DNA from 4 places in the Mesorhizobium sp. M7A.F.Ce.TU.012.03.2.1 genome. Region 2 is predicted to be linked to each of the others. Evidence: riboswitches for the same ligand, from Rfam matches in the RefSeq annotation. Region 2 holds a riboswitch; each other region holds the start of a gene.
The links. A riboswitch is a leader RNA that binds a small molecule or an ion and turns the genes downstream of it on or off. The one in region 2 is predicted to bind cobalamin.
Positions count from the first base shown of each region.

Region 1: another riboswitch for cobalamin. It lies ahead of EJ079_RS33590 (CbtA family protein); the one in region 2 lies ahead of EJ079_RS28470 (ABC transporter ATP-binding protein).
Region 3: another riboswitch for cobalamin. It lies ahead of EJ079_RS21525 (DUF1636 family protein); the one in region 2 lies ahead of EJ079_RS28470 (ABC transporter ATP-binding protein).
Region 4: another riboswitch for cobalamin. It lies ahead of bluB (5,6-dimethylbenzimidazole synthase); the one in region 2 lies ahead of EJ079_RS28470 (ABC transporter ATP-binding protein).

Region 1 is NZ_CP034779.1:4,474,225-4,477,831, forward strand. It holds gene EJ079_RS21920 (MFS transporter) at 1-868, shown strand, start outside; cobalamin riboswitch at 934-1,131, shown strand; gene EJ079_RS33590 (CbtA family protein) at 1,167-2,072, shown strand; partial or broken gene EJ079_RS21930 (bifunctional adenosylcobinamide kinase/adenosylcobinamide-phosphate guanylyltransferase) at 2,126-2,422, shown strand; gene cobO (cob(I)yrinic acid a,c-diamide adenosyltransferase) at 2,424-3,038, shown strand; gene cbiB (adenosylcobinamide-phosphate synthase CbiB) at 3,079-3,607, opposite strand, start outside.
Region 2 is NZ_CP034779.1:5,728,613-5,732,219, reverse strand. It holds gene EJ079_RS28480 (alanine racemase) at 1-87, shown strand, start outside; gene EJ079_RS28475 (AraC family transcriptional regulator) at 92-925, opposite strand; cobalamin riboswitch at 1,181-1,388, shown strand; gene EJ079_RS28470 (ABC transporter ATP-binding protein) at 1,550-2,338, shown strand; partial or broken gene EJ079_RS28465 (ABC transporter substrate-binding protein) at 2,388-3,059, shown strand; partial or broken gene EJ079_RS28460 (iron ABC transporter permease) at 3,059-3,418, shown strand; partial or broken gene EJ079_RS28455 (phosphatidate cytidylyltransferase) at 3,444-3,607, opposite strand, start outside.
Region 3 is NZ_CP034779.1:4,407,133-4,410,739, forward strand. It holds gene EJ079_RS21515 (cobaltochelatase subunit CobN) at 1-550, opposite strand, end outside; gene cobW (cobalamin biosynthesis protein CobW) at 569-1,621, opposite strand; gene EJ079_RS21525 (DUF1636 family protein) at 1,624-2,052, opposite strand; cobalamin riboswitch at 2,091-2,295, opposite strand; gene EJ079_RS21530 (winged helix-turn-helix domain-containing protein) at 2,325-3,524, opposite strand.
Region 4 is NZ_CP034779.1:6,225,636-6,229,242, reverse strand. It holds gene EJ079_RS30905 (hypothetical protein) at 1-782, shown strand, start outside; partial or broken gene bluB (5,6-dimethylbenzimidazole synthase) at 905-1,534, opposite strand; cobalamin riboswitch at 1,582-1,763, opposite strand; gene EJ079_RS30895 (histone deacetylase family protein) at 1,885-2,811, shown strand; gene EJ079_RS30890 (exodeoxyribonuclease VII small subunit) at 2,815-3,066, shown strand; gene EJ079_RS30885 (DUF2277 domain-containing protein) at 3,178-3,444, shown strand; gene EJ079_RS30880 (pirin family protein) at 3,484-3,607, shown strand, end outside.

The DNA.
Region 1 (3,607 bases), 1.3 Mb from region 2:
GCTGTGCCGGGTGATGGGCGCCAGCGCGCTGTCGATCACGCTCAATCTCTACATCATGGACCACATCCGCAAGACCGACTTCATGCAGGCCGAATCGCTGCGCATGGCGTGGTCGATGCTGGCCTGGACCGGTGGGCCGACGCTCGGCATCTTCCTCTACACGCGCTTCGGCATCTATGCCGCGCATGGTGCGGTCGCGGTGTTCGCGTTTGCCCTGCTGGCGCTGTTCTGGACCTACCGCCTCGGCGACAACCAGTCTATCCGTCCGGGCAAGACGCGCCCCGTCAATCCGCTCGCCAATATCGGCCGCTTCGTGGCGCAGCCCAGGCTCAGGCTGGCTTGGCTGATCGCCTTCGGCCGCTCCTGCTTCTGGACGACGTTCTTCGTCTATGGGCCGCTGTTCATGGTCATCACAGGTGAGGGTAAGCTGGCCGGCGGCCTGCTGGTTTCGGCCGGCAATGCGCTGTTGTTCATGGCGATTTTCTGGGGCAAGGCAGGAAAGCGCTTTGGTGGCCGCGGGACTATGACATTCGCCTATTTCGCCATGTCGGCCGCGCTTTTGGCGGCGGGCTTCGTCGGCGAAACCGTGCCGCTGCTTACCGGCACCTTCCTGCTCTGCGGTGCCTTCTTCACCATTGCGCTCGACGCCCTCGGCTCGACCGCCTTCATGCGCTCGGTGCGCTCCTATGAAAGATCTCAGATGGCAGCGGTCTACCGCACCTATCTCGACTTTTCCGAGTTGACGCCGCCGCTGGTCTATTCGGTGGCGCTGGCCTTCTTCGGCCTGGGCTCGGTGTTCGTCACGCTCGGTCTGCTGGCGGCGGTCTGCGGCTTTGTGACGTGGCGCTATCTGCCGAAATCACTTTGACCTTCATGGCGCATTCGCAATGGTCACCGGCGGAATTTGGTTTGCCGGAAGCGAGGATTCTGCCTATAATCATCGGTGTCGCCGGTTCCATTTTGGAGCCAAGAGGGAATGCGGTGAGGGCGAATTTCGCCCAATGCCGTGGCTGCCCCCGCAACTGTGTGCGGTAGTCCTCCCCATAAACCACTGAGGATTTTTTCTTCGGGAAGGTGGGGAAGGACGCTGATCCGTGAGCCAGGAGACCTGCCGGCGACAGGAAACTGACTTCGATGCCCTCGGGTGGAGGGCGAAAGGACAAGACATGACTACCGCTTCCGTCTCCCTCGGCACCTCCGTCTCCTCGCAGTCGCGCTTCATGCAGCTCGCTCTTGCCGCGCTGCTCGGCGTTTTCGTGATGGGCTTTGTCGGCTTCTCGCATATCGATGCGGTCCACAATGCGGCTCACGACTATCGCCATTCGATCGTGGCCGGCGTCGTCCTCGCCTGCCTGCAAGCCTATGCCACCGTGCCGCTGATCCTGAAGGCGGAAGTCTACGAACAGGCGGGCGGCGGGCATCACCATGACCATGCCGCTCCGGCCGCAACGGATAGCAATGCCATGAGCACAACTGCACCGGCGGGAGATGCCATGAACTCTGCTGCCCCGGCGGCGGAAGCCGCTCCGGCAGACGAAGGCTGGGCGCCGGCAGACGGTTTCGAGCGTTTCGCCTTCAGCGTGCTTGCCAACATTGTCACCGGCATCGGCTTCGCCTTGATCCTGGTCGCGGTCTCCGAATTCGCCGGCGGCATCGGTGGCTGGCGCCAGGGCGTGTTCTGGGGCCTGGCCGGCTTCGCCGTGTTCACGCTGGCGCCTGGCCTCGGCCTGCCGCCGGAACTGCCGGCCATGCCGGCCGCCGATCTCACCCAGCGCCAGATCTGGTGGTGGGCAACGGTGGCGGCGACCGCCGCCGGTCTCGGCCTGATCGCGTTCCGCAAGTCGCTGCCGCTGGCGATCCTTGCCGTCCTTTTGATCGTCGCGCCGCATATTGTCGGTGCGCCGCAGCCCGGCAGTTACGAGACGGCGATTCCGGAAGGGCTGCATCACCAGTTCGTGGTGGCGGTGACCGTGACCAATCTGGTGTTCTGGCTGGTGCTCGGCGCGGTCGTCGGTGTGGTGCGTGGCCGCTTCACCGGCACCGCGACCAGCCTGCGCGACAGCTTTGCCTGATCGCAAGACACTGACCTTCCTCATCGGCGGTGCGCGCTCCGGCAAGAGGTACGCTTGCCGCCTTGCCGGAGGATCGGCCGGTGCTTGTCGACTGCCTGACGCTGTGGCTGACCAACCACATGCTGGCTGAACACGATTTCGAGCTGGAATGCCGGCGATTGGCGGAGGTGCTGTCGCGGCCGCGCGGGCCATGGTTCGTGGTATCCAATGAAGTCGGCCAAGGTATCGTGCCGGACAATGCACTGGCGCGCCGGTTTCGCGATGCCGCCGGCCGGCTCAACCAGCAGGTCGCCGCCGTCGCCGACATGGTGCTGCTGATGGTGGCGGGGCTGCCGCTCAAGGTGAAATGACATGACCGACATCGACGATAAGGACGAAGAACGCCACCGCGCCAAGATGGCCAAGCGCAAGGCGGTGCAGGATGCCGAGGTGGCGAGCAAGACGGTCGAGAAGGGATTGCTGATCGTCAACACCGGTCCCGGCAAGGGCAAGACCACGGCTGCCTTCGGCCTGGCGCTGCGGATGCTCGGCTACGGCAAGCGCGTCGGCGTCGTCCAGTTCATCAAGGGCAAGTGGCACACCGGCGAGAAGGACGCCTTCGCCGCCTTCGGCGACCGCGTCGTCTGGCACGCGATGGGCGAGGGGTTCACCTGGGAAACGCAGGACCTGAAGCGCGACATCACCGCCGCCGAAGCCGCCTGGGCCAAGGTGCTCGAACTGATGGCCGATCCGTCGATCAGCCTGCTGGTGCTCGACGAACTGAACATTGCGCTGCGCTACGATTATCTCGACCTGGACAAAGTGGTTGTGGCGTTGAAGGCGCGGCGTGAGGGCCTGCATGTCGTGGTCACCGGCCGCAACGCCAAGCCGGCGCTGATTGAGGCCGCCGACCTCGTCACCGAAATGGGCGTGACCAAGCACCATTTTTCCGCAGGCGTGAAAGCGCAGCAGGGGATCGAGTTCTGAGCGTTTCTTACCCTCCCCACAAGGGGGAGGGTGAAGTAGATCACGCCACGATGACCATGACCGCGACCAACCCAAACAGCGCGATCAGCAGATAGTCGGCGACGCGATAGAGTTTCAGCGCTCGCCTTATGTCGACGCTGTCGGCCTCGCGCCGCCCACCTTCGCCCATGAAGACGTCGTCCACGAGCACGCCGCCGTAGCTGCGCGGCCCGGCGAGCGCCAGGCCGAGCGCACCGGCCATCGCCGCTTCCGGCCAGCCGGCATTGGGTGAGCGGTGTTTTTTCGCGTCGCGCCACACCGCATGCCAGGCATTTTTCGCATCAGCGCCTTTGACGAAGAACGCCGCCAGCACGATCAGCAGCGCCGTCAGCCGCGACGCCGGCAGATTGATCCAGTCGTCGAAGCGCGCCGCCGCCCAGCCGAAGGCCTCGTGGCGCGGGGTGCGGTGGCCGATCATCGAATCGGCGGTGTTGGCGGCCTTGTAGGCGGCGCCGCCGGCCAGGCCGCCGACGCCGGTCCAGAAGGCGGGGGCGACGATGCCGTCGGAGAAATTCTCAGCCAGGCTCTCG
Region 2 (3,607 bases):
GAAGCCGTGCTGCAGCAGTTCGGGTCGATCGCGGTGTTTTCCGGCGGCCGGATCGCCGATCGCTGGCCGGCGCTGCCGATGGCCTGACCGACTACGCCTTCACCGGTATCCATATCTCCAGCCCGCCCTTGCCGCTGCGCGGGTCGAATTCAGGGCCGTAGCGTTCGAATTCCGGCGCGTCCGCGATCTCATGCCCGGAGGCCGGCAGCCATTTGTTCCAGATCGTATTGACCGTACGGCGGATGGTCGAGATGTGTTCGCGGTGGGCAAAGACCGCATATTTCTGCGCCGGCACCCGCACCCGGTAGAAGTCCCTGGGCAGGTCGGAGAAGTCAGACACTTCGACGCCGGCGATGTAGTCGAAATTGCCGGCATCGTCGCCGTTGACGCAGACGCCATAGGCGACGTCGCCGGTCTCGCCCGGAATGTTGCCGATATAGGGGCCGAAGCGCTGCCACTGCATCGGGATGGCGGCGCTGGTTTCGCAGCTGTAGCGTTCGCCGAGGCCGGCGATCAGGAACGGCCGGCTGGTCTCGAAACGCGGCGGTTCGAGATTGGTGAGGAGGGACTGGTCCATCAGGATCGGCTCCACGAGGTCGAGCTTGTCGAGTGTGCCCTGCGCGCGCACCAGTTCCGGCGTGGTGCCGAACTGATCGCGGAAGGCACGGGTGAACGCCTCATGCGAGTTGTAGCCGGCGTCGAGCGCGACGGCGAGGATGTCGGGCGCCCCGCCCGCCAGCTTGCGCGCCGCCTCGGTCAGCCGGCGTGAGCGCATGTAGCCCATCACCGACCGGCCGGTGGCGGCGCCGAAGGCGCGCGTCACATGAAAACGCGACACGCCGCTGCTTTGCGCGACATCATCAAGCGAGATCGCCTCCGGCAGATGGCTTTCGACGAACCACAGCGCTTTCTCGGTCGGGTCCATTTTCTCCTCGCATTGGCCAGATCATCCTGCCGTTTCCTGGCACGGCCAGTTTGATCGAAATTGCGCATCCCGTGCAATCTGCGCCGATGCCGGTCGCCATCCGGCCAACCGCCCCATGAGCTTTCGCTTGACAGCGACCGGCGTCATCTCTTAGGTATGTTATATTATTACATAAAGAGAGCATGCGATGCCTGTTTCCCTTAGCTGGCCCACCACTCCGTCCGAGAAATCCATTGCGGAGCGATTGGGGGAAACCTACGCTGAAGCGGTGATGGTCCCCGAGTCGAAAGGCGAGGGGTGAAAAGGGAACACGGTGAGGCCTGCTCAGGTCGAGACCGTGGCTGCCCCCGCAACTGTAAGCGGCGAGCAAAATCCGTGAATGCCACTGGCCGGCAAGGCTGGGAAGGCTTGATGGCGCAACGACCCGTGAGCCAGGAGACCTGCCATCACTGAGTTGACCGGACGGGGTGTGCCGGGAGGAAACGCGAGGCCCGGTCTTGTCGGCCGGTTCGCCAGCTTCCTTCCGTCGCCAGTTTTTGAAAGTGACGGAAAGTTGGACGGCTCCATCCATCGCATCGTCGTATATACGCTTTGCCGTCCCGGCAAGCCGGCGGGCAGCAGCCGATGACCGTAGCGCTTCTCGAAGCCCGTGACCTCTGCGTCACGGCGAACGGGCGGGATCTGGTTCAGGCGGTCAGCTTCTCGGTGGCCGCCGGCGATCGCCTTGCCATCATCGGTCCCAACGGCGCCGGCAAGACGACGCTGCTGCGCATGCTGTCGGGCATGCTGCGTCCGAGCTCCGGCGAGGTGAAGCTCGGCGGGCGCCGCCTGGACAGGATTTCAGCCGCCGAACGGGCGCTGCACATTGCCGTGGTCGGCCAGACCGACCAGCCCGATCCGCGGCTGGCGGTGATCGACTATGTCGAGCTTGGCCGGGTTCCGCACGCCGGGCTGCGGCGCAGGAGCGAGGAGCGCGAGATCGTCGTCGATGCACTGCGCCGGACCGGCCTGCTGCCGCTATTTGGCCGCACCATCGGCTCGCTGTCGGGCGGCGAGCGCCAGCGCGCCCAACTTGCGCGCGCTATCGCCCAGCAGCCAAAAATCCTGTTCCTCGACGAGCCGACCAACCATCTCGACCCGCGTGCCCGCGGCGAACTGCTCGACCTCGTGGCAGGCTTCGAGATGACGGTGATCGCGGTGCTGCACGATCTGGCGCTGGTGGCACCGTTCGCCACCAGGGTGGCGGTGATGAACCATGCCCGTCTGCAAGCGCTCGCCGCACCGCGCGAAGCGCTGACCCAAAAGCTGATCCGCGAGATTTTCGGCATCGATGTGCTGCGTCTGCGCCATCCGACCGAAGACCGCGAACTGACGGTGTTCGATGTGCCGAACCGTGCCGCGCCGCCGACGTGATTGAAGCCATTTCGTAGTCGACCCAATCCCATCCACAAGGAGCAAACCCGTGAAACGCCTGGCCTTTTCGCTTGTCTTCTCGCTGCTGGCCTCGACAGCCCTGGCCTTCCCGGTCACGGTCGACAGCTGCGGCAAGCCGCTGACCTTCGATGCGCCGCCGAAGCGCGCCGTCATCCAGGATCTCAACATGGCCGAGATGGCTTTCGCGCTGAAACTGCAGCCGTCGATCGTCGGCCTGACCGGCATCACCGGATGGTACAAGGTGGGTCCCGAATTCAAGGCCGAGCAGGGTTCGATCCCGGAACTGGCGCCGAAATATCCGACGCTCGAAAACCTCGTCGCGGTCGAGCCGGATTTCTTCTTCGCCGGCTGGTATTATGGCATGAAGCCGGGCGGCGAGGTGACACCCGATACGCTTGCCCCGCACGGCATCAAGACGCTGGTGCTGACGGAAAGCTGCGTCCATCTCGACAAGAGCCGTCCAGCCGCCTCGATGGACCTGCTCTATGGCGACGTCGAAAAGCTGGGCAAGATCTTCGGCAAGGAGGCCGAGGCGGAGAAGCTTGTTGCCGGCTGGAAGACGCGGCTCGCCGACATCACCGCCAAGGTCGGCAACGGCAAGGCAACGCGAGTGTTTCTCTATGATTCCGGCGAGGACAAACCGTTCACCGCAGGCAAGTTCGCCATCCCCAGCGCCATGATATCAGCCGCCGGCGGCGACACCGCCGGCTCGATGCTTTCCTGGCCGGCGAAAATGCCGCCGAAAGTCTTGGCGTGCCGGTGGCGCGCATGCGCAGGATGACCTTTCTCGTCGCTGCCTTCTCGACGGCGATCCTGGTCTCGGTCGCCGGCGTTATCGGCTTCGTCGGACTGATGATCCCGCATCTGTCACGGCCGCTGGCGGGTCCCTTGCATCTGCGCCTGGTTGCCAGCTGTGCCGTCTTCGGCGCGGTGCTGTTGCTGGCCAGCGATCTTCTGGCCCGAACGCTGCTGCCGCCGCAGGAACTGCCGATCGGCATCATCACCAGCTCGGTCGGCGCGTTCTTCGTCGTCACCATGCTCATCCGCAACCGGCTGTGAGTGCGGTGGGCAACTGGGCGCCGGATCACACCGTCCAGAAATAGCGCACGAGGTGAAAGAACACCGGGGCAGCGAAGACCAGGCTGTCGGTGCGGTCCATCATGCCGCCATGGCCTTCGATCAGATGGCCCCAGTCCTTGACGCCCTGGTCGCGCTTGATGGCCGAGGCGACCAACCCGCCAAGAAATC
Region 3 (3,607 bases), 1.3 Mb from region 2:
GGCCGGGTTCGTAGTAGCCAGCTTTGGGCACGGCGACCGGTTCGACGAAAGGCGCATCCGACCCCGCCAGCCGCGCCAATCTCCGCACCAGCGCGCTCATATTCGCCGGGCCGCCCTCGCGGAAATAGTCGAGCAGGCCGTCCAACTCTTCGCGCGGCAACGTCGAGGCTTCGATCAGGCGCAGATCCTCGTCGCGGCATTCGCCGGGCAGCAGTGCCAGCTTTATGCCGCGTTCGCGGGCAGTCGAGGCGAGCTGGTCGCAGCCGTAGCGCCACCAGTCGTAGCCGCCGAGGATGCGCACCAGGATGATCTTGGCGTGGCGGGCGACGCTGTCGACCCAGAGGTCGACGGACATGGGATGGCGCAGGTCACGCAGGGCGGCCAGCCGCATCGAGGGCCGGCGGCCGGCATCGGCCTTCCAGGCGGCTGCCAGTCCGGCGAGATCGCTGTCGGTGAAGGACAGGGCCACGATATCCGCCGGCGTCTGCCGCAGATCGACCGGCTCGGCGAGGTCGTCGAGCGAGGCGGATGTCGTGGTGAGGATGTGCATCGCGACCCGTGTCCGAAATCAGCCGGCGAGTATACGCTCGATCGCCGGGCGGTTCAGCCCCTTCAGGCCGATGACGACGAGACGCGAGCGGCGGTCGTCCTGCGCGGTCCAGGCGCGGTCATAGTAATGATTGACGCGCGGCCCGACGGCCTGCAGCAAGAGCCGCATCGGCTTGCCGCCGACTTCGACGAAGCCTTTTACGCGCAGCACGTTCTCTTCTTCTGCGACGGTGGCGACGCGCTTTGCCAGCTCGTCCGGATTGGCGATCGAGGCAATGTCGACGATGAAGGTGTCGAAGTCGTCATGCTCGTGGTCGAACGCGCCGTCATGATGGGACTTGCGGTTCTCGATGTCGTCCTCGACGGCCAGACCGAGCCCGAGCAGCACCGAGGGATCGACCTTGCCATGCGACGTCGGCACGATCTTCACGGCGCGGGCGGAGTGTTCGTTGATGATGGCGTTGGCGCGGGCGGTGCCGGCTGCGTCCATCAGGTCGCTTTTCGACAGGATGATCAGGTCGGCGCAGGCGATCTGATCCTCGAACAGTTCTTCCACCGGGTCGTCGTGGTCGAGCGTCTCGTCCCCGGCGCGCTGCGCCTGCAGAGCATCCATGTCGTTGGCGACGCGGCCTTCGGCCAAGGCCGGCCCGTCGACCACGGCGATGACGCCGTCGACAGTCACCCGGCTTTTCACGCTCGGCCACTGAAAGGCCTGGACCAGCGGCTTGGGCAGCGCCAGGCCCGAAGTCTCGATCAGGATGTGGTCGACCCTCGGCGTCAGCGACAGGATCTTGTCAAGCGCCGGGACGAAATCATCGGCGACGGTGCAGCAGATGCAGCCATTGGCCAGTTCGACGATGTTTTCCTCCGGGCAGGTGTCGATGCCGCAGCCCTTCAGGATCTCGCCGTCGATGCCGATGTCGCCGAATTCGTTGACGATGATGGCTATGCGCTTGCCGCCGGCGTTTTCCAGGAGATGGCGGACCAGCGTCGTCTTGCCGGCGCCGAGGAAGCCGGTGACGACGGTGCAGGGAACGCGGGAGAGGTTCGCAGACGAATCTGGGGCAGTCATGGTCAGTCCTTCAGCAGGTCGAGGGGAGGGATGCGGGCAACGAGGCCGCGCTTCAGGCTATCGGGGCGGCCACGCCAGGGAATGAGACCGTCGGTCGAGGTGGCGAAAAGCTTGGCGCCCGTGACGAGGTCGGCGCCGCTGGTCTCGGTCAGGTCGCCAAAGACATAGCTCCAGCAGCCGTCGCGCAGGATGGCGGCGCTGAGGCGCCGCTTGCAATTGCCAAGGCATTCGACGCTGCGGATGCGGATGTCGTCGCCGGATGCGGCGCGGCGCGTATCCTCCGCCAGCAATTCGCCGGCGCGGGGATGAGCGTCGGAGCCGGTCTCATCGCGACAGGAGGCGCAGACGATGATGGTGACGCCGGCCAAGGCATCATCATGGCCGGACGAAATATCCGCTGTGCCAGCCGAAAAACTGCTGTCGTGGTCCAAAGATCGGGCTCCTTGCCCGGAAACCCGCCGGGCGATCGGATTCTAAAGTCGCAGACGGCAGGTCTCCTGGCTCGCGGGTCATCGCCTTGGGTAGCCGCCTTCCCGGGAACTCCCAGTGGCTTTCGGCCTTGGCTCTTCGCTTACAGTTGCGGGGACAGCCGCGGATTTGGGATTTTGCCCCGCACCGCATTCCCTCTTAGCTCTTGCCGTTGCGGGCAAGAGACCATCTGACCCGGATTTAGGCTTTTGCGGGCGGCGGTGTCAACGCGAGCTTACGACATGGCGATGTCGGCCAGCGCCGGACCCAAATCGCCGGCCGGGGTCACTTCCATGCGCTCAAGACCAAGCCAGCCCTGCATCTGCTTCAATTCCTCGAACAGTTCTGCAGCGGTTTCAGGCGGCGCACCCGGCTCGGCATAGGCCGCATGGACCCGCAGTATGCTGGCCGGACGGTCGGCCTTGAGGTCGACGCGTGCCACGATCCTGTCGCCGAGCAGGAACGGCAGGACATAATAGCCGTATTGCCGCTTGTCGGCAGGCGTGTAGATCTCGATGCGGTAATGGAAATCGAACAGCCGCTCGGTGCGCGATCGTTCGAAGACGACCGGATCGAAGGGCGCCAGCAGGGCGCGGGCCTCGACTTTGCGCGGCAGGCGGGCGTCCCGGTGAAGATAGGCCGGCTTGTCCCAGCCTTCGACACGCACCGGCAGCAATTCGCCTGTTTCGACGAGCTCCTCCAGCCGGCCCTTCATGTCCGCCGGCGAAAGCCGAAAATAATCGCGCAAATCGCCTGAAGTCGCCACGCCGTGGGCGCGGGCGGAAATGCGCAGCAATTCGCGGTGCGCGTCCTCAGGCGTCGGCACCGGCAGATCGAGGACCGCCTGCGGCAGCACGCGCTCGGGCAGATCATAGAAGCGCTCGAAACCGCGACGGTGCGCCGTGGTGATGCGTCCGGCCCAGAACAGCCATTCGAAGGCATGCTTGGCGTGGCTCCAGCCCCACCAGCCGCCCGAGCCTTTCTGGCCTTCGAGCGCGGAAGCGGCGATCGGGCCGCGCTCGGCGACCTGGCGGTAGATCTCCTCGATATAGGCGGCATGTTCGCGGCCCCATTTGGCGAGCCCCAGATACATTTCCTCGCCGCGCTCGGCGCGCTGCATGCGCCAGCGCATCAGCGGGTACGTCTCCACCGGCAGGAAGGAAGCCTCATGCGCCCAGTATTCGAAAACCGTGCGCTTGCGTGTCACCGCGGCATTGTCGAGCAGCGAGAACGGGTAGGGGCCAAGGCGCGAATAGAGTGGCATATAATGAGCGCGCACCACCGCGCTAACGGAATCGATCTGCAGCAGGCCGGTGCGGGAGAGGGTGCGGGCAAAATGCCGGCGGTCGGGCGTGCCGGTCGGGCGGGGATCGAGAAACCCCTGGGCGGCAAGCGCGATGCGACGGGCCGTGGGGAGCGAGATCTTTTCCTTCATGCAGGCATCACTTTGAAGTGTTTTGACCGAGGGTCGAATGGCTGATTCCAACCCATGCTAGCAGGGTTTTGGCGGCATCCATG
Region 4 (3,607 bases), 500 kb from region 2:
TCGGGTTTGGCCTCGTCTCGATCGCTGTGTATTGGATCCGCGAATACATCCTCTATGTCGTCAAGGCCGGCCACATCGCCGTCATGGTTCATCTGATCGACGGCCGCGACATTCCCGGCGGTCAGGACCAGATCGCCTATGCCAGGGATATCGTGACCCAGCGTTTCGCCGAGGCCAACATCCTTTTCGTCGTCGACCAACTCGTCAAGGGCGCCATCCGCGCCATCACCGGCCTGCTCGGCGGCATCGCCGCCTTCCTGCCGATACCGGGCCTGAGCGGCCTGGTCTCCTTCATCAACACGGTGATCCGCCTGTCGCTGACCTATGTCGACGAGATCATCCTCGGCTACAACATCCGCATCAATTCAGCCTCGCCCTTCGAGACGGCGCGCCAGGGCGTCGTGCTCTATGCCCAGAACGGCAAGGTCATGGTCAAGAACGCCGTCTGGCTGGCGGTCATCATGTGGGGCGTGTCGTTCATCATCTTTCTGATGATGCTGGCGCCTGCCGGCGCGATTCTGTTCCTGATGCCTGGCCAGCTCGCCGGCTGGGCTTTTGTGCTCGCCATCGTCTTCGCCTGGGCATTCAAGGCGGCGTTCATTGAACCCTTCGCCATCGCCTGCCTGATGCAGGTCTATTTCAAGACCATCGCGGGCCAGGTGCCGGATCCGGCCTGGGACGCCCGGCTGGCCGAGGCGTCGTCGAAGTTCAGGGAGCTCAAGGACAAGGCGCTCGCCTCCTTCGGCGGTTCGCGCTGGGCTACGGCCGGCGCCACACCCTGATCGGCCGGGCGGGTGATGTCTGGTGAGGCAGAAACGGTGTTGAGGCGCGCCACGGTGGATTTGAGCTGTGTCTCGCCTTGCCCGGAAAAGGTCTCGCTCATGATCAGCTCCGGCAGCGGCAGCCGCCGTCCCCAGCCATGCGTTTCAAGGTCCGGTTTGGGAGCGAACTCGGAAACACGGCCCACGCAGAGATAGGCGATCGGCGTTACGTGGTCCGGAATGGCCAACAGCCGCTTTAGCGCCTGCGCTTCGATGATACTGACCCAGCCTACACCGACGCCCTCGGCACGCGCGGCCAGCCAGAAATTCTGCACCGCGCAGACGGTGCTGTAGAGATCCATCTCCGGATTGTGCCAGCGTCCCAGCGGCGAACCCTTCGAGCGCTGCCGGTCGCAGGTGATGCAGATGTTGAGCGCGCTTTCGCAGATGCCTTCCAGCTTGAGCTTGCGGTAGAGTTCCTGCCGCTCTTCGTCGATCGCCGGCAGTTCCTGCTCGCGCGCGGCCAGGAACAGGTCGCGCACCTCCGCCCGTCGCTCGATGTCACGAATGACAATGAAATTCCATGGCTGCATGAAGCCGACCGATGGCGCGTGATGGGCAGCAAGCAGCAGCCGCGCCAGCACGTCGTCATCGATCGCGGTGGGCAGGAAATGGCTGCGCACGTCGCGCCGTGTGAACATGGCGCGATAGACCGCATCGCGCGCACTCTGGTCAAATCCGTCGCCAACAGCAGCGGTCAGGTGTTCCGGCATCGCTTGTCCCCTTGCGATTGCAATTGATATCATCCGCCTGACCATGCGGATGACGATGCCTGCCAGGCCGGTCTTCTGGCTCGGGATCAACCCGCGTCCGGTGCCTTCCCGTCATCGACAGTGGCATTTTACCGGCGCGGTCCCCCTCACAGCGTTGGGCACGCCACGGAATTCAACCGTGTTCCCGATTCTCCCGCTTGCGGCGGGCACCAGGCAGTACCAAAAACCTTACGCCGAAGTGCTGAGGACGCCAATGCTTGCAGCGACGCGAATGGACGCAGTCGCGATTTTCCCCAGTCATCGGCCGCCCGTGCATGGCCTTTGTCGATCCGGGTCACTAGATTAGGACGATGACCACCCGTCTCTACACCCATCCGATCTTCCTCGAGCATCTCACGCCGCCCGGACATCCCGAGCGGCCCGACCGCTTGCGTGCCATCGAGCGCGTGCTCGATGAGGAAGCCTTTGCCGGGCTCGATCGTATCCAGGCGCCGGAAGGCGACGAGGCCACCATCCTCTACGCGCATCCCGCCGATTTCGTCGCCCGCGTGCGCGCCGCCATTCCCGACGAGGGGATTGCCCGCATCGATGCCGACACCACTGCCAGTCCGAAGAGCTGGCAAGCGGCGATCACCGCGATCGGCGCCGCCAACGCCGCCGTCGATGACGTCTTTTCGGGCCGCGCCGACAACGTCTTCGTCGCCGCCCGGCCGCCCGGCCATCATGCCGAAAAGACCACGGCCATGGGCTTCTGCCTGTTCAACACGGCGGCGATCGCGGCGCGTTATGCGCAGAAGAAACACGGTGTCGAACGCGTTGCCATCGTCGACTGGGACGTGCATCACGGCAATGGCACGCAGGACATTTTCTGGGACGATCCGTCGGTGCTCTATTGCTCGACACACCAGATGCCGCTTTATCCCGGCACCGGAGCGAAGAACGAAACGGGCGCCGGCAACATCGTCAACGCGCCGCTGGCGCCGCAGACTGGCAGCGAGGTGTTTCGCGATGCCTTCCTGTCGCGCGTCCTGCCCGCGCTCGACAATTTCGCGCCCGACCTGATTATCATTTCGGCGGGGTTCGACGCGCACCACCGCGATCCGCTGGCCGAGATCAATCTGACCGAGGATGATTTCGATTGGGCGACCGGCCAACTGATGCAGCGCGCGGCACGCCACAGCGGCAACCGGCTCGTCAGCCTGCTCGAGGGCGGCTACGATCTGCAGGGATTGGCATTTTCGGTCGCCGCCCATGTCGGGCGACTGATGAAAGGATGAATGATGGCCGATGAGACCAACGAAGACGTCAAGGCGATGAGCTTCGAGCAGGCACTCGATGCGCTGGAGAAGATCGTCGATGATCTGGAGCGTGGCGACGTGCCGCTCGACCAGTCGATCAAGATCTATGAACGTGGCGAGGCGCTGAAGGCGCATTGCGACCGGCTGCTGAAGGCCGCCGAGGACAAGGTCGAGAAGATCAGGCTGTCGCGCGACGGCAAGCCGGTCGGAACGGAGCCGCTCGACGCGGATTGAGGCCCGGTCCGAACGATGGCCTCGCCTCACCGGTTTTTGGACATGATCATGATCGAGGATATAACTCGTCCCAATTGAAAGAGCTCAAGGACAAGAGGAGATACGGAAGCGATGTGCAGAAACATCAAGACCCTGTTCAATTTTGATCCGCCGGCAACCCCTGACGAGGTGCGCGACGCGGCTCTTCAGTTCGTCCGCAAGCTGAGCGGAACGACGCGGCCCTCGAAGCAGAACCAGCACGCCTTCGACCATGCCGTCGAAGCCATCGCGGCCTCGGCGCGCGAACTGCTCGATTCCCTGGAAACCCATCAGCATCCGCGTAATCGCGGAGAGGTGGCGGCCAAGCTGCGGGCAAAGGCGGCCATTCGCTTTGCCTGACGCGGCCAGGCGGCCTTCGACGGCCGACAAGGAGAGTCCATGAGCTTCTTCCCCGGGAAAGACCCTGAGGCAGGCGACGCCTTTGCCAGCGACCAGATCGAATTGATGGTCATTCCGAACGCCAAGGACATCGGTGGTTTTCAGGTGCGCCGTGCCCTGCCGA